DNA from 2 places in the Mycobacterium sp. D16Q16 genome. Region 2 is predicted to be linked to the other one. Evidence: predicted binding sites of a transcription regulator. Region 2 holds the regulator's gene; the other holds the start of a gene.
What was found. Region 2 encodes LexA, which represses DNA repair genes until DNA is damaged. Its sites were predicted from a motif close to CGAACANNTGTTCG; they were not measured.
Positions count from the first base shown of each region.

Region 1 (9,162 bases), on a different contig from region 2:
CGTTGTCGAGCGTCTCGGTGCGAATCTGAATAGAGGCCGAGTCACCGGTTCCGGTGACGACGATCGACTCGGCATCGCGGCCTAGTGTCTGACTGAAGACGTCCTCGGTCTGCTGAACCGTGGCCTCGCCCTTCGGGAACGACACCTTGGTGCCGCCCTCGAAATCGATACCGAAGACGAATCCCTTGATCGCGATGGACAAGATCGCGACAACCATGAACGCGCCGCTGATCCCGAACCACAGCGTGCGCTTGCCGACGACGTCGACCGCACCGGTTCCGGTGTACAGACGGTAGAAGAATCCGTGTTCTGGTGCCGCACTGCCGGTTTCAACCGCAGTGGACGTGGGTTCCTTGGCGGCGCTCTCGGTGCCGTTGCCGTTGCTCACGGTGTCGTTGCTGGTGCTCATGCGTGTGCCGCCGCCTTACGTTCGCGGGCAATCTGCTGGACCGCTCCGAGCCCGTTGTACGCGGGCTTGGAGAGGGTCGCGGACTTGGAGGACAGGTAGACAAGCGGCCACGTCACCAGGAACACCACCACCACGTCGAGGATGGTGGTGAGTCCGAGAGTGAACGCGAAGCCCTTCACCTGCCCGATGGCGAGTGCGTACAGCACCACGGCGGCCAGCAAGGTCACCGCGTTACCCGACAGGATCGTCTTGCGGGCGCGAGCCCAACCTCGGGGCACCGCCGAACGATACGAACGACCTTCTCGTATCTCATCTTTGATGCGCTCGAAGAACACCACGAAGGAGTCCGCGGTGGTGCCGATGCCGATGATCAGACCGGCGATACCGGCCAGATCCAAGGTGTATGAGATGTATCTACCCAGCAGGACCAGGATGGCGAACACCATGGCGCCCGAGGCCACCAAGGACAGCGCGGTCAGGATGCCGAGCACACGGTAGTAGATCAGCGAGTACAGCAACACGATCGCCAATCCAATGGCGCCCGCGATCAGGCCGGCCTTGAGCGAGGTCAATCCGAGTGTGGCCGAAACTGTTTCGGCGTCGGAGGACTCGAAGGACAGCGGCAGCGAACCGTACTTGAGGGCCGCGGCAAGCTGCTTGGCCGAGTCGGAGGTGAACTGCCCGCTGATTTCGGTCTTGCCGCCCGGGATGGGCTCGCGGATGGCTGGCGCACTGATCACCTTGGAGTCCAACGTGAACGCGGTCTGGGTGCCCTGCTGCCAATGCGCAGAGGTGTACTCCGCCCAGACCTTGGCTCCGGTGGGCTTGAACTCCATGCTCACCACGTAGATGCCGCGCTGCTGGTCAAGTCCCGAGCTGGCGTCCTTGATCTCCTCGCCGCTGATGATCGCCTTGTCCAGCAGATAGGCGGCCTTTCCGCCCTGACTGTCATCGCCACAGGTGACCAACGGAAGGTTCGGATCGTCATTGCCCGCGAGCGGGTCGTCAAGGTCATAGCAACGCGATGACTGAACCTGAAGCGCCAGCATCTGAATCCGCGGATCGTCGCTCTGCCTGATCTGCTTCTCGAAGTCGATCAGCTGCTTGCGTTCCTCACCGCTGCCCGGTTTCGGCGGCAGATCGGTGGCCGGAGCAGCGGGCGGTGGGGCATTCGGCGTCGCGGGCTGCGTCGCCGGAGCGGGTGGCGGTGGCGGCGGCGTGGTGGTTTGCGCCGGATAGGGCCGCGGCTGCGGTTTCGGCGAAGGCGCGGCGGGTGCCGGCTTTCCCGCACCGGGCTCCGGGGGCGTCGCCTCTTGCCCAGCGCCGGGCGGGCCGCCCTGGGGCGCTCCGGCCTGGGGATTCTCCTTGGGCTGCGCCGGCACCATCTGGACGACAGGCCGGATGTAGAGCTTGGCGGTCTGACCGAGGTTGCGGGCCTCGCTGCCGTCGTTACCGGGCACCGTGATGACGAGGTTGTCGCCGTCGATGATGACCTCGGATCCGGAGACACCGAGGCCGTTGACGCGCGCATTGATGATCTGCTGTGCCTGAGTCAACGCTTCCCTGGTCGGCTTGGAACCGTCAGGGGTGCGTGCCGTCAGGGTGACGCGGGTTCCACCCTGCAGGTCGATACCGAGCTTGGGCTTAGCGTGCTTGTCGCCGGTCAGGAAGACCAGCAGGTAGGCGCCGATCAGCAGCACCAGGAAGGCAGCTAGATAACGCGCGGGATGCACAGGGGCCGATGGCGAGGCCACGTGTCCGGTCTCCTTGCTTGTCGAGGGCGGGTCGGGAGGCGTTCAGGGTTGAGCAAAGGTGAAAGCCGCTACTCCTTGGTCAGCTCGACCCCGGTGCTCTCGACGTCGCGCGACGCCTCCTCAGCGGTGTCATCGGTGTCCTCGGCCTCATCAACGATCTTGTCGCGGACCGCGAGCTTCATCCAGCGCGTCACAACACCCGGAGCGATCTCCAGATCGACGGTGTCGTCGGTGACTGCGGCGATAGTGCCCTGCAGACCGGAGGTGGTGTGCACCCGGTCGCCGATTGCCAGGGACTCGTGCAGCTCGATGGTGGCGTCCAGAGCCTTGCGCTGCCGCCGGTTCGCGAAGAAAAGGAACGCGCCCATAACGAGGATGAGCGGCAAAAAGACGATGATCGATTCCATGGCGGCTTTCGGGATTCTTTCCGTTGGGTCTTCACGAGTTCAAGCACGGTCTGCGTGAAACGAGCACGCGACAAGTCACCAGTGTGCCATCCGACTCTGTGGAATCGACGCGAACCCCGGACCTGCGCGTCCTGGACTCAAGCGTCCCGTCAATCGAACAGCCCGGCGTGTCCCAGCACCTGCGGCGGCGGGGTAAGACCCAGATGTGTCCACGCCAATGCTGTCGCCACACGTCCGCGCGGCGTCCGGGCCAGCATCCCGGCACGCACCAGGAACGGCTCACACACCTCTTCCACTGTGGTCGATTCCTCCCCGACCGCTACCGCCAATGTCGACACGCCCACCGGGCCGCCGCCGAAACTGCGTGTCAGCGCCGTGAGCACCGCCCGGTCCAGGCGGTCCAGCCCCAGCTCGTCGACGTCGTAGACGGCCAGGGCGGACTTGGCTACATCCACGGTGATGACACCGTCTGCCCGCACTTCCGCGTAGTCACGGACCCGGCGCAGCAACCGATTGGCGATACGTGGGGTGCCGCGTGAGCGCCGGGCGATCTCCACACCTGCGTCGGCTCCGAGCTCGATGCCGAGGATTCCCGCCGATCGAGCCAGCACAAGTTCGAGTTCATCGGGCTCGTAGAAGTCCATGTGGGCGGTGAACCCGAACCGGTCACGCAATGGCCCGGTCAGCGACCCGGATCGGGTGGTCGCACCGACCAGCGTGAACGGCGCCACTTCCAGGGGTATCGAGGTCGCGCCGGGCCCCTTGCCGACGACGATGTCGACGCGGAAGTCCTCCATCGCCAGATACAGCATTTCCTCAGCGGGCCGCGCGATGCGGTGAATCTCATCGATGAACAACACATCGTGTTCGACGAGGTTGCTCAGCATCGCCGCCAGATCGCCCGCGCGCTCCAATGCCGGACCCGAGGTCACCCGCAGCGAGGAGCCCAACTCGCCCGCGATGATCATCGCCAGGGAGGTTTTGCCGAGTCCGGGTGGACCGGACAACAGAATGTGATCCGGGGTGCCGCCGCGATTCTTGGCGCCGGACAGCACGAGCTCCAGCTGCTCACGCACCCGTGGCTGACCGATGAACTCCCGCAGCGACTTGGGTCTGAGCCCGGCATCGATGTCGTTCTCGCCGACCGTGAGCGCGCCGGACATCTCGGGGCCGGCATCGAAATCGTCCTCTTCGCCGTCAAACTCGTCGAAGCTGGTCATCGCGTCTTGCCCAGTAGCGTCAGCGCCGACCGCAGCACGGTCGAGGTATCTCCGTCGGAATTATCTTGAGCCAGAACGGTATCGGTGGCCTGTTCGGCTTGCTTCGCGGCGAACCCGAGGCCGATAAGCGCGTCGACGACCTGTGTACGCACCAGCGATGCTGTGCCGCGCCCCAGCTCGGTGGTTCCACTCGGGGTCGCGGCCACCTTCTCGCGCAGTTCCAGCACCAAGCGCTCGGCACCACGCTTGCCGATCCCGGGAACCCTGGTCAGTGCATTGACATCGCCATCGGCCAGCGCCTGGCGCAAGGTCGGCGCGTCGTAGACCGCGAGTGTGGCCATCGCGATCTTGGGCCCCACACCGGAGACACCCAGCAGCGTCAGGAACAGATCGCGGGCATCGGTGTCGGTGAAGCCGTACAACGTCATCGAATCTTCGCGGACGATCATCGCCGTGATCAGCCGTACCTGGGTGCCGCGCCGCAGCGTCGACAGTGTGGCCGGGGTGGCATTGACGCGGTATCCGACGCCGGCGGCCTCGATCACCACATGATCGAGTGCGATGTCGATGGCCTCGCCATTGACCGAAGCAATCACCGGGATACCGCCTTCAATCGGGCCGCGAAGGCCTTCCGCTGCTCTTCCGCCGCGGCTTCCGCCTTCGCCATTCTCGCCAGCATGGGCGCACGCCAGCAGTGACAGATTGCCAGGGCCAACGCGTCGGCCGCATCAGCGGGCTTCGGCGCCGTCTGCAGCTGCAGGATGCGCGTGACCATTGCGGTCACTTGGGATTTATCTGCGCGCCCGTTGCCGGTGACGGCGGCCTTGACCTCCGACGGGGTGTGGAAATACACCTCAATCCCCCGCTTGGCAGCACAAAGTGCGATCACTCCGCCCGCTTGGGCGGTGCCCATCACGGTGGAAACGTTCTGCTGAGCGAAGACGCGCTCGATGGCGATCACGTCGGGACGGTGCGTGTCCATCCAGTGTTCGACAACCTGACTGATCGCCAGAAGTCGTTGCGGCAAGGGCTGATTGGCCGGAGTACGGACTACGTCGACGTCCAGCGCCACCACCTTGCGACCCGAGGAGGCCTCGACCATGGACAGACCGCACCGGGTAAGACCCGGGTCGACTCCCATTACTCGCACGCGCCAGCCCTCTCGCCGTAGAACAGTTGTTCGATCAGCATATCCAGGAGGCTTGCCCATTCCGGATAGCAACACGCGAGGGCTCTGCAAATGTCAACATCCGTTGGCCTAAGCTCAGGCCATGTCCACCGAACCTCGGCGATCGGACGCCACCCGTGCGGCCATCCTTGAGGCTGCTCAGGAGCACTTCGCCAGCGTCGGGTACGAGAAGGCAACCATACGGGCCATCGCGGCGACGGCGGGTATCGACCCGTCCCTGGTCATGCGGTACTACGGCAACAAGGGCAAGCTCTTCGCGGCCGCCGCCGACTTCGATATTCACCTGCCCGAGAATCTTGCCGAGATTCCGCGTCCCGAGCTGGGGGCAGCCCTCGTCGAGCACTTCCTCGCCAAATGGGAGGCCGACGACACCATGGTCGCCCTACTGCGCGCGGCAGTGTCGCATGAGACGGCGCGCGCACGGATGGCCGAGATCTTCAGCAGTCAGATGGTGCCTGCGATCGAGGCGTTAACGGCGGATCGCGCCATGGAACGCGCGGCGCTGATCGGCACTCAGATGATCGGCCTGGCGATGTGCCGATACGTGATCCGCCTCGGGAACGTGCCCGAGATGACGCACGAACAGATCATCGACTTGATCGCACCGACAATCCAGGCCTACCTGGATTGTGACTGCGACTGCGAAGCGCCCTAGCTCGCGCGCTCGGGCTGCGTCCACGGGCGCAGCCGGGGTACCCAGCGCGGTACGTGCTGCGAGTACTCGGCGTAGTCGCGGCCGAACCTCTTCAATAGGCCGCGCTCCTCCACCAGCGGAAAGTACACGGCGTTGATGGTCACGAAAACGGCTGCATAGATCAGCAAGCCGACAGAGTTCACCGCGAACGCCTCACCCAGCAGGATGGCGATGACTCCGGTGATCATCGGGTTACGTACGTAGCGGTACGGGCCGCGCACGACAAGGTGAACCGGCGGGTCGAAGGGCGCCAGCGAACCCTTGCCCATCTGGTGGAAGAGCATGACAGTGCGGGTCACCAGGAACAGGCCGGCAGCGACCAGCAAGGTCCCGATCACCGTCGCCGTCATCGACATCTCATCCGACATCCATGACGGCACCTGGATGCCCGTTCCGTAGAGAATCACCAGCGGAATCAGCACCGTCACGGTGAATGGCAGCGCGAGAACCGCGCGCGCGGTGCGCCACAGGCTTGTCGATTCAGGCGCCGGGGCGACTGTTTGTGTGGCCATGACCGGCCTCCCATCATTCGTGGATGTCCTAGATGTACGCCCAGTTGACATTGCTGTCAACACTTGTTGACCAACAGTCGTTGACATCACAGTAACGCCGCTTCCTGGCGTTTGATTCCCGCCATCCAGCGCGATTCGAAGTCGAAGTCCTCGGCCTATTACTGTCGTCGGCGTGTCTGTCGGAAAACTGCCCAGCGAAAAGACGATTCAGTGGTGGCCGCCCCTTGGCGTCCTCGCGATGCTGGTGCTCGGGTTCTCCGTCGGTAAGGGCTCAACGCCCTTTGACGTCTGGTTTTTCCACGGGACGCAGCTCGTATTCGGAGTGCAGCCACGCTGGCTGCTGTTCTTCACCGACTGGGTGTTTCTCGTTCCGGTGCTCGTGGTGTGCGTCGCGTTCGAGCTGTATCGGCGGCGTTGGCGGGTCGCTGCGGTGGCGCTGGCCTGCCCGTTCGTGGCGAATTGGACCACTCAGGGCACCAAGATGCTCGTCGGCCGCGAGAAGGGCGGCTATCTCGCCTACCCCAGCGGCCACACCACCTTCGTGGTCGCCGTGATGGGGATGCTGGTGCTGGTCGCCGGTGGAGCCCTATGGGCGTACATCGTGGCCGGGATTGTCAGCACGCTCGGGCTGCTAGGCCAAGTCGCCTGTGGGTATCACTACCTCACCGACACCATCGGTGCCGTACTGGTCACCACCGCAGTGGTGACGTTGGCCGTATGGGCCGCCGGTCAGCCCTCGTCGAGCTCGGCCAGCACCTCGTCCGATAGGTCCACGTTGGTGTAGACGTTCTGCACGTCGTCGCTGTCTTCCAGTGCGTCGACCAGCTTGAACACCTTGCGGGCAGTGTCGACGTCGACGGGCACGCTCATCGATGGCTGGAAGCTGGCCTCGGCCGAGTCGTAGTCGATCCCGGCCTCTTGCAGCGCCTGACGGACCGCGACCAAGTCGGTGGGCTCGGAGACGACCTCGAAGGTCTCGCCTAGGTCGTTGACCTCTTCGGCGCCCGCCTCCAGGACGGCCGTGAGCACGTCGTCCTCGGACAGACTGCCCTTTTCCAGGGTGATCATGCCCTTGCGGGAGAACAGGTAGGACACCGAACCCGGGTCGGCCATGCTGCCACCGTTGCGGGTCATCGCGACCCGAACCTCGCCGGCGGCGCGGTTGCGGTTATCGGTCAAGCATTCGACAAGCACGGCAACACCATTGGGGCCATAGCCCTCGTACATGATGGTCTGCCAGTCGGCGCCGCCAGCCTCTTCGCCGGCGCCGCGCTTGCGGGCCCGCTCGATGTTGTCGTTGGGCACCGACGTCTTCTTGGCCTTCTGGATGGCGTCATAGAGCGTCGGGTTGCCAGCCGGATCTCCGCCGCCGGTACGCGCGGCGACCTCGATGTTCTTGATCAGCTTGGCGAACTCTTTGCCACGGCGCGCGTCTTTGACGGCCTTCTGATGCTTGGTGGTGGCCCACTTGGAATGGCCGCTCATGTACCCCTGTACTACTTTCTCTAGGTTCTGTCGCACTTCTGCGCTGCCCGAGTGTACTCGCGCACCTAGGGTGAATCACATGACTGTCCTGGTAGCCGACCCGATTGTCGACACCGTCCTGGACCGGTACGCGTCGACCATCGGTGACAGCCTCACCGATTACCGCAATCATCTGTATCGGGGCATGAACTACCAGCTGCGTCTTCTCGGCATGACGACGGCGCCACCCGAAATCGCGTTGGCGTGGGCCACGCACGATATCGGCATCTGGACGGCCGGCACCTGGGACTACCTCGATCCGTCGGTGGCCCTCGCCGAACAGCTGGCACCGGAGTTCGGAATAGACGATGCCAGTCGCACCACAACGATGGTGGCCGATCACCACAAGCTCAGATCAGCGGACGATCTCTGGGTCGAGACTTTTCGATTGGGTGACCGGATTGACGCCTTCCACGGGTTCTACGCCTGGACCGGCCTGGAACGCGCCGATGTGCGCGAGGTCGTAGAGGCCTTGCCGTACGGCGGTTTTCACGGATTCTTGGTGCGAACGGCCGGAAAGTGGACGCTCAAGCACCCGCTGCGGCCGATGCCCATGATGCGCTGGTGATTCATAGCGCGTAGATGTCGCCGGCCTGCCGGACGCATCACCCGCTAGTGCCCACCTCTGAGCGACAAATCACCCCGCCGCGGCGAGTCCGGACTAGCTTGTCGCTCGTAGCCGGGCACACATCATCGCGATCAGGAAGCACGCACCATGTCGACAAAGAGCTGGTGCACCCGCCGGTCCCCGGTGACTTCGGGGTGAAACGACGTCGCCAACGCACTCCCCTGCCGCACCGCGACCGGATGCCCCTGCGCAATGGCCAGCACCTCGACGTCGGCGCCCACCCGCTCCACCCACGGTGCCCTGATGAACACCGCGTGCAGTCCGCCGTCAAGCCCGGTGAAATCCAAGTCGCCCTCGAACGAATCCACCTGGCGCCCGAAAGCATTGCGCCGCACCGTCATATCGATGGCGCCGAGCGCCACCGCATCCGGACGGGTGTCGAGTATCTCGCTGGCGAGCAGGATCATGCCTGCGCACGAGCCATAGACCGGCAGCCCGTCCCGCAGACGCTCGGAGAGCGGATCCAGCAGCTCGAACACGCGCAGCAAGTTGCTCATCGTGGTGGACTCCCCGCCGGGGATGACCAGCCCGTCCACCTTCGAGAGCTCCTCGGCACGACGCACGCCGAGCGCGTCGGCACCCGAATCTTTCAGGGCGGCAACATGTTCCCTGACATCGCCCTGCAATGCCAGCACGCCAACCAGCGGGCTCACGCCATGTTCCCCTTGGCGATCGACGCCTCGTCCGGGTTGCGCTCGTACCGGGTAAGCCCCTCTTGCACCACCGCCGCGACCATCCGGCCCTCGCGATCGAAGATCCGGCCCTGCGTCAGCGCCCGTCCGTATCCCGCCGACGGCGATGTCTCGTCGTACAGCAGCCATTCAT
Region 1 is NZ_MAEY01000014.1:178,090-187,251, reverse strand. It holds gene secF (protein translocase subunit SecF) at 1-388, opposite strand, end outside; gene secD (protein translocase subunit SecD) at 406-2,163, opposite strand; gene yajC (preprotein translocase subunit YajC) at 2,232-2,570, opposite strand; gene ruvB (Holliday junction branch migration DNA helicase RuvB) at 2,720-3,733, opposite strand; gene ruvA (Holliday junction branch migration protein RuvA) at 3,787-4,386, opposite strand; gene ruvC (crossover junction endodeoxyribonuclease RuvC) at 4,383-4,940, opposite strand; gene B4394_RS15915 (TetR/AcrR family transcriptional regulator) at 5,062-5,634, shown strand; partial or broken gene B4394_RS15910 (methyltransferase family protein) at 5,724-6,185, opposite strand; gene B4394_RS15905 (phosphatase PAP2 family protein) at 6,358-6,969, shown strand; gene B4394_RS15900 (YebC/PmpR family DNA-binding transcriptional regulator) at 6,915-7,670, opposite strand; gene B4394_RS15895 (hypothetical protein) at 7,750-8,277, shown strand; gene pdxT (pyridoxal 5'-phosphate synthase glutaminase subunit PdxT) at 8,409-8,990, opposite strand; gene B4394_RS15885 (acyl-CoA thioesterase) at 8,987-9,162, opposite strand, start outside.
Region 1: a site for LexA is predicted at 4,960-4,973, ahead of ruvC (crossover junction endodeoxyribonuclease RuvC). Genes of this name have one in related genera too.

Region 2 (9,162 bases):
ATCCTTCTCGGCGTCGACCCGCTGTATCGGACACCGATCCCCGGCCTACACACGGACACCTTCGTCTTGAGCGCCGAGGTCATCGAGGTCGCGATGAAACCGGCTCAACCCTGGGGAGATCGTGCTCAGGCAGCCTTCGGCGCGGCGCCGGTCCGCACGGGTAACTCGACTGTGCACCAAGCAATCCTGGCCCTCGGCCGTCAGGACGTGGACCCGGACGGCCTGCGGCCGCCTGAGGGCATCACGATCCTCGGGATGAGCAGCGACCACCTGGTGGTCGACCTCGGCGATCACTCCGTCACGGTCGGCGACGAGATTGACTTCGGTGTCGGCTACGGCGCGCTCGTGCGGGCGATGACGTCGCCCTTCGTCGCCAAGATCGAGCACCGCGGCCGTTCCCTCGCGACCGGGGTGACCCAGGGGCCAGCGCCGATCCAGGGCGGATACGGGCGCATCGCCAGTCGCTGATCAGCGGAAGTTGTCGTGCACCTTGAGTACAGCGGCGGTGAAGGCCTGATCCAGGAGCACCGCGTCGGGCTCGGTGCCCTGAAAAGTCATGTAGGTGGCCTGGATTCGAATATCGGCGATCTGCGCGATAAGCGACAAGGTCGTTTGTGTGCCGCTACCCGTCGCGGCGGGTGCCACCGTTTGATTGACCGCAACCGAATCATCGGCGTTGATGGGTGGAGCCACTGCCTGAGAAGCCGTTACCGTGCTCGGGATCTGATCCGGACCGGTGAAGGCAAACGAGGTGCAGCGCTCCAGCTGAGTCTTGTAGGTGGCCAGTGGCCGCGGCACACGAAACACCGCCACCGTGATGGTCGAATTGTCGGAGTCGTTGGTGCCCACCGCCACCGCCGCATCCTGCGGCCCGGCCGGGAGGGGTTCGGGTGCGCAGGTACTCGGGGCGACCGTCGCCGCGTCGGGAACACCCCGAATATCGCGGAGAGCGTGTCCGGCCGCAGTGGGGTCGAGCGTGGTGGCGGGATACTGGTGCGGGAAATCCGCCGGGGCCAGCAGCAGCGGGCCCACGGGGCCCGTCGGCGCCTGAAGGGCCGTTGTGGTGGTAGTCAGCGGGGACTGCGCACCACCCGATGCCTCGACGGCCGATCCGTCGATCGCCCGTGTGCAGGCGGGCGCCGTCACGGCGCAGCATCCAGCCACAACCATCGTCGCTACCAGCCGCGATGCCGCCACAGTCACATGCTGCCATCGGCACACCCGGGGCCCGAGGAGGCGCGCGCGAGATTCGGCAGGGACAACTGTTCATGTGACCGTGACGCGCACGGCATGCGCGATTCGGGGAATCGGCGTATGAGTACAACCATGACCAACGGTCTTCGCCCCCGCGGCTCCTCCGTGGCCGACACCCCCACCTACGACCTCGTCGTCATCGGCTCCGGCCCCGGGGGCCAGAAGGCCGCCATCGCCGCGGCCAAGCTGGGTAAATCGGTCGCGGTGATCGAGCGTGACAACATGCTCGGCGGTGTCTGCACCAACACCGGAACCATCCCGTCCAAGACGTTGCGCGAGGCCGTGCTCTACCTGACCGGCATGAATCAGCGCGAGCTGTACGGCGCGAGCTATCGGGTGAAGGCCAATATCACCCCCGAGGACCTGCTGGCCCGCACTGAGCACGTCATCCGCAAGGAGATCGAGGTGGTCCGCGCCCAGCTGCTGCGCAACCGCATCGATTTGATCACCGGCATCGGGCGGTTCGCCGATGAGCACACCGTCATCGTGGAGGAACCTTCCCGCGGCGAGCGCACCACCCTGCACGCTCACTACGTCGTCATCGCCACCGGCACGAAACCCGCCCGACCGTCGGGTGTGGCCTTCGACGAGCGACGAGTCCTCGACTCGGACGGCATCTTGGACCTGCGCTTCATCCCGGGATCGATGGTCGTGGTCGGTGCGGGCGTCATCGGAATCGAGTACGCCTCGATGTTCGCCGCCCTGGGCACCAAGGTGACCGTGGTGGAGAAACGCGACACGATGCTCGACTTCTGCGATCCCGAAGTCGTTGAGGCCCTTCGCTTTCACCTGCGGGACTTGGCAGTGACGTTCCGCTTCGGCGAGGAGGTCACCACCGTCGACGTCAATGACACCGGCACCATGACCACATTGGCCAGCGGCAAGCAGATCCCCGCCGATACCGTGATGTACTCCGCGGGGCGGCAGGGTCAGACCGATCAGCTCGACCTCGCCCAGGCGGGGCTCGAGGCCGACAACCGCGGCCGGATCTGGGTCGACGCGAATTTTCAGACCAAGGTCGATCACATCTATGCGGTGGGCGATGTGATCGGTTTCCCGGCGCTGGCAGCCACCTCGATGGACCAGGGCCGCCTGGCGGCGTACCACGCGTTCGGCGAACCTTCCAAGGGCATGACCGATCTGCAGCCCATCGGCATCTACTCGATCCCCGAGGTGTCCTATGTGGGCGCCACCGAGGTTGAACTCACCAAGAACGCGATTCCTTACGAGGTGGGCGTCTCGCGTTACCGCGAGCTGGCGCGCGGCCAGATCGCCGGGGATTCCTACGGCATGCTCAAGCTGCTGGTGTCCACCGAGGATCTCAAGCTGCTCGGGGTGCACATCTTCGGCTCCGATGCCACCGACCTGGTCCACATCGGACAGGCCGTCATGGGCTGCGGCGGCACCGTCGAGTACCTGGTCGACGCGGTTTTCAACTACCCCACATTCTCCGAGGCGTACAAAGTCGCCGCGCTCGATGTGATGAACAAGATTCGCGCACTCAACCAGTTCAAAGCCTGAGGGATTTCGCGTTGGGCGAATACCGCCCACCCTCCTGAGGAAACAGGAATTCGCATCCCGCCTGGGCCGTTGAGGCAGTAGGTACATTCGCCGTTTGCCTGCCGGTAAGGGACACTGGTGGGACGAGGGCGCGAAGGGAGGCGAACATGGCAAGCAGTAGTGACGGACAGCAGCAGCCGTACAGACCGGATCAGAGCGGCATGTACGAGTTGGAATTCCCGGGGCCCCAGCTGGCATCTGCCGATGGGCGCGGCCCTGTTCTGGTGCACGCGTTGCAGGGGTTCTCCGACTCCGGGCACGCCGTGAAGCTGGCCGCGGCACATCTGCGCGACACACTGCAGAGCGAGCTGGTGGCGTCGTTCGCCATCGACGATCTGCTGGACTACCGATCGCGTCGGCCGGTGATGACGTTCAAGAGCGATCACTTCACCGAGTACGCCACCCCTGAGCTCAACCTGTACGCACTCAAGGACACCAAGGGCACGCCGTTCCTGTTGCTGGCCGGCCTAGAACCAGATCTGAAGTGGGAGCGGTTCGTCACCGCGATCCGGCTGTTGGCCGAGCAACTCGGTGTGCGCAAGACCATCGGCCTGGGCGCCATTCCGATGGCGGTTCCGCACACTCGCCCCATCACGCTTACCGCTCATGGCAACGACCGCAAGACACTTGATGAGCATCCCGGCTGGATCGATGAGGTTCAGGTGCCGGGCAGTGCATCGAACTTGTTGGAATTCCGGCTGGCCCAGCATGGTCACGATGTCATCGGCTTCGCCGTCCACGTCCCGCATTACCTGGCGCAGACCGACTACCCGGAGGCATCACAACGCCTGCTGGAAGAAGTGGCCAGGACCGGCGAGCTGGATCTTCCGCTGCAGCAGCTCACCGAGGCCGCCGGCAAGGTGCGCAATCAGATCAACGAGCAGGTAGAAGGCAGCGAGGAAGTGGCTCAGGTGGTCCACGCGCTGGAACGCCAGTACGACGCCTTTGTTTCCGCACAGGAGAACCGCTCGTTGCTGGCACGAGACGAGGAGTTGCCGAGCGGCGACGAGCTGGCCGGAGAATTCGAGAGATTCCTCGCCGAACAGGCCAAGTTCGGTGAGGATCCGTCCCCCGACGGCCCGATTCTCTAGTCCGGTTATGCGCTCGCCGCGCCAAATTTGCCGCGACGGGTGAAAATACTCCACATGAATCCACCACCGAGGCTCCTGCGTCCGGTGCCGGATACCGAGCACGCCGACGGTGACGACACGGTACAACCCGCTAGCAATACGACCACGCAACCTCGGATGGCGTTCCGCACCATCCACGGTTACCGCCGCGCCTTCAGGATTGCGGGATCGGGACCTGCGCTGTTGCTGATCCACGGGATCGGCGACAACTCGGCCACCTGGGACAGCGTGCACGCGCAGCTCGCTGAGCATTTCACGGTGATCGCCCCGGACCTGCTGGGCCACGGACAGTCCGACAAACCACGCGCCGACTACTCGGTGGCGGCCTACGCCAACGGGATGCGGGACCTGCTGGCGGTATTGGACATCGACAAGGTCACTGTCGTCGGGCATTCGCTGGGCGGCGGCGTCGCGATGCAATTCACCTACCAGTTCCCCCATCTGGTCGAGCGGCTCATTCTGGTCTCGCCAGGCGGGGTGACCAAGGACGTCAACATCGTATTGCGTTGCGCGTCATTGCCCTTCGTCGGAGACGCGCTGGGGCTGCTGAGGCTACCGCTGGCGATGCCCATGATCCGGCTCGGCGGAGCGGTGGCCCGCGCGACGCTGGGGCGAGCCGGTATGGCCCGCGACATCCCCGATGTTCTGCGGGTTCTCGCTGATCTGCCCGAACCTCGGGCCTCGGCCGCCTTCACCCGGACTCTGCGCGCCGTGGTTGACTGGCGCGGCCAGGTGGTGACCATGCTGGACCGATGTTATTTGACCGAATCTGTTCCTGTGCAGCTTATTTGGGGTAGCGATGATCTGGTGATCCCCGTTAGCCATGGCCATCTGGCGCACGCCGCGATGCCCGGGGCGACATTGGAAATCTTCGACCGCTCCGGACATTTCCCGTTCCATGACGACCCCGAGCGATTCATCGCCGTCGTTCGCCAATTCATCGCCTCCACTGAGCCCGCTCAATACGACGAGGATGAATTGCGCCGATTGTTGCGCACTGGCGTCACCGAAGGCACGATCAGCGGGGCCGCGCGCACCCGGATGGCAGTGCTCGACGCCATGGGCACAGACGAGCGCAGCGCCACCTAGCCACGAGAGCTCAAGCGCTACCAGAGGTTTGCACAATTCGTGGGTACCTGAGTGCACAGCGCGCGGGAGACGTAGAGTCGAAGAATGAGCGTCGATGTCGCGGTTGTGCGCGTATTCACCGACCAGACAGGCAACTTCGGAAATCCCCTGGGGATCGTCAATGGCGCTGACGTCGCCGCGGCGGACCGCCAGGAAATCGCTACCCGGTTGGGTTTCAGCGAAACGGTTTTCGTCGATCTTCCTGCCGAAGGGTCCAACACCGCACATCTGCGGATCTTCACCCCGGCAGCCGAACTGCCCTTCGCCGGACATCCGACGGTGGGATTGGCGTGGTGGCTGCGCGAGCGCGGAACACCGGTCAACACCTTGCAAGTTCCCGCGGGTGTGCTCCAGGTCAACTATGACGACCGCACGTGGATCCGAGCCCGGTCCGAATGGGCCCCGGAAACCGATTTTCACGAGCTGGACTCCCCCCGCGATGTGGATGCCGCCGACCCCGCCGACTATGCGGACGAACTGCTGCATTGCGTGTGGTCGTGGCAGGACCGCGACGCGAATTTGGTGCGATCACGGGTGTTCGCCTTCGACCTGGGCGTCAACGAGGATGAGGCGACCGGATCTGTCGCGGCGCGGATGACCGATCTATTAAGCCGCGACCTGATCGTCAACCAGGGCAAGGGGTCGCAGATTCTCACGCAGTGGAGCCCAGAGGGCTGGGTGACGATCGGTGGCCATGTCGTCGCCGATCAATCGTTGGTATTGAACTAACAGCGCGTCGACCCAGCCGAAGATCAGGATCCGGTCGGTGCGTCCCGATGGGCGCGCAACGCGGCGATCTCACGTTCGAAGTCGTCGGCGGAGCTAAATCCGCGATACACCGAGGCGAAGCGCAGATAGGCGACCTCGTCCAGGTCACGTAGCGGGCCGAGGATGGCCAGGCCCACCTCGTTACTGGGAATCTCTGGAGACCCGGCGGCCCGGACCGCATCTTCGACCTGCTGGGCAAGCAGATTCAGCGCATCGTCATCGACATCGCGGCCCTGACAGGCCCGGCGCACGCCCTTGATGACCTTGTCGCGACTGAACGGCTCGGTGACACCGCTGCGCTTCACAACGGCCAGCACAGCGGTCTCGACAGTGGTGAAACGACGGCCGCACTCCGGGCACGATCGCCGTCGACGTATCGCCTGACCTTCATCCGCTTCACGGGAATCGACAACGCGCGAGTCTGGATGACGGCAGAACGGACAGTGCATTACTGCTCCTTCGCCGGTTCTGGACTCCAAGTCACTGGGCTGGGTGGGCTGACACACAGCGCAGCGCGCCCAGACCGGTCTCGAGGATACCCGTGCTCCCACACGTTCGAAGGTCACGCCCGTTCGCCGATCAGCCGACCGGAGAAACCAGCGTCTGACCGGCTTGTACTGTCGCCGAGTCGAGTTCATTGAGTTCACGGATCTTGGACACCACCGCCGAGCGCGGGGCATCCGGCGCGACACGCGAGGCCACGTCGGCCAGGGTCTCGCCGGGCGCGACCTGGACGACCGCCACACGCTCCGGCACACCAACTCCCCCGACTCCGGCAGCACTGACCTGGCCGAGCATCAGCAGCCACATCGTCGCCACCGCGGCACCCACCGAAACAACAATGGTCGCCTTCAGGCTCACCGGACGACGACCATGCACCCGATGCGGCACCGCCGATACCCGGACACCGGTGCCCCGGTACGCGGCCGGCCGGCCGGCGGGCCTCCGATAGGCGACGGTGCGCACCGGCAGCGCCCGACGCTGAGTCAGCGGGTACTCCGCGCTGTAGGCACGTGCCTGCGGGGCGTAATCGCGTGACGCGTACTCGGCAGCGCGAGACCGCGGTGTGGTGAGAACGTTTGTGCTCATCTGTGTGCCCTTCCTGTCCTGTCGATCGGTAGGCCCGTTCGCTCTTATGTTCGAATGTACTCGATCATGTGTTCGATGTCCGAACATGTGATCGATTTGTAGCATCCGCCACCGACAAGTGGTCTTGAGCTGCACGAATGCCGCCTACGCGCGGCCCCCCGGGCTCTATTCGCGACACGCATCGAACACATGTTTGATAAATACCGCCGACAGGTCTAGATTCGGGCCCATGAGCGATACACCCAGCAAGGGACCCGCCACCGGTTCACTGACCGAGCGCCAGCGGACCATCCTGGAGGTCATCCGCGCATCGGTGAATGAGCGGGGTTACCCCCCGAGCATCCGCGAAATCGGCGATGCCGTCGGGCTTACCTCGACATCGTCGGTCGCCCATCAACTACGCACCCTCGAACAGAAGGGCTTCCTGCGGCGCGATCCAAATCGTCCACGCGCCGTTGATGTTCGAGGAATCGATGATTCCCGCGGCCCGTCCGCGACCACCGATGTGGCCGGTTCCGGCGACCTGCCCGAGCCAACATTCGTGCCCGTCCTAGGCCGTATCGCCGCCGGTGGTCCCATCCTGGCCGAGGAGGCCGTAGAGGATGTGTTCCCGCTCCCCCGCGAGCTGGTTGGCGAGGGATCGCTGTTCTTGCTCAAGGTGGTCGGCGAATCGATGATCGACGCCGCGATATGCGATGGCGACTGGGTAGTGGTCCGCCAGCAGAATGTCGCCGACAACGGCGATATCGTGGCGGCGATGATCGACGGCGAGGCGACCGTCAAGACATTCAAGCGGACAACGGGTCAGGTGTGGCTGATGCCGCACAACCCACTGTTCGAGCCGATCCCCGGAAATGACGCCGCCATCCTCGGCAAGGTCGTCACCGTCCTGCGCAAGATCTAGCCGTCACCAGGCGGCGGTCCGGGTGCGGAATCGTCGCCTGCACGGCCGTCGAGGGACGGCAGGAACAGCTGGAAATGCGCCACGTCGTGCCAGCTGCCCAACTTGTAGCCGATGCGTCGGTAGCATGCGACTTTCTCGAATCCCATTGCCCGGTGCAGCTTTTCACTCGCCTGATTGGGAACCACGACAACGGCGAGCACCGTGCGATAACCGCGAGAGCGCAGCCGGTCGAGCAGCGCCGTGTACAACTGGCGGCCCGTCCCGCGCTGTTGCCGGGTGCCGTCCACGTACACACTGACCTCACACGCCCACTGATAGGCGGTCCGTGATTTCCACGGCACCGCGTAGGCATACCCGAAGATCTCACCGCCATCCTCGGCAACAAGCCAGGCATGCCGGTGGGCCGCCGTGCGGATGCGTTCGGCAAGAACAGCATCCGACGGCGGCACCTCCTCGAACGAGATGGCCGTATCCGTTACATACGGCGCGTAGATCGCCGCGCAGGCGACCGCGTCATCGGCGGTCGCGTCACGAATGATCATGAGGCGCTAGAGCGAACGCCCGATGATCTCCTTCATGATCTCGGTGGTTCCGCCGTAGATCGTCTGGATACGAGAATCCATGTATGCCCGGGCAACCGGGTACTCGCGCATGAAGCCATACCCACCGTGCAGCTGCAGGCAGCGATCGATCAGGTGAACCTGCTTCTCGGTGCTGTACCACTTGGCCATCGCGGCCTGCTCGACGCTCAGTTCCTTCTTGTTGAGCAGCGTGATGAACTCGTCGACCATAATCCGGATCATCGTGGCATCGGTAGCGAGCTCGGCCAGCACAAAGCGGCTGTTCTGGAAGCTCTTGATGGGCTTGCCAAACGCCTTGCGCTCGGATGTGTACTGGATGGTCGCCTCAAGCATGGTTTCCATCGCCGCGGCCGCCACGACGGCGATCGACATGCGCTCCTGCGGCAGGTTCTGCATGAGGTAGATGAAGCCCTGGCCCTCTTCACCCAGCAGGTTGGCGGCGGGCACCCGGACATCGGTAAAGGACAGCTCGGCGGTGTCCTGCGCGTCCAGGCCCATCTTGTCGAGCTTGCGGCCGCGCTCAAAGCCCTCCATGCCGCGTTCCACGACAATGAGGCTGAAGCCCAGCGCACCCTTCTCGGGGTCGGTCTGTGCGACCACGATCACCAGGTCGGCGTTAATGCCGTTGGTGATGAAGGTCTTCGAGCCGTTGAGAATGTAATGATCGCCGTCCTTGACCGCGCGGGTCTTGATGCCCTGCAGGTCGCTTCCGGTGCCCGGCTCGGTCATGGCGATGGCGGTGATCAGC
Region 2 is NZ_MAEY01000015.1:32,351-41,512, forward strand. It holds gene B4394_RS16490 (alanine/ornithine racemase family PLP-dependent enzyme) at 1-468, shown strand, start outside; gene B4394_RS16495 (hypothetical protein) at 469-1,203, opposite strand; gene sthA (Si-specific NAD(P)(+) transhydrogenase) at 1,327-2,775, shown strand; gene B4394_RS16505 (proteasome assembly chaperone family protein) at 2,922-3,905, shown strand; gene B4394_RS16510 (alpha/beta fold hydrolase) at 4,062-5,033, shown strand; gene B4394_RS16515 (PhzF family phenazine biosynthesis protein) at 5,118-5,801, shown strand; gene nrdR (transcriptional regulator NrdR) at 5,825-6,289, opposite strand; gene B4394_RS16525 (LysM peptidoglycan-binding domain-containing protein) at 6,420-6,929, opposite strand; gene lexA (transcriptional repressor LexA) at 7,159-7,833, shown strand; gene B4394_RS16535 (GNAT family N-acetyltransferase) at 7,830-8,375, opposite strand; gene B4394_RS16540 (acyl-CoA dehydrogenase family protein) at 8,382-9,162, opposite strand, start outside.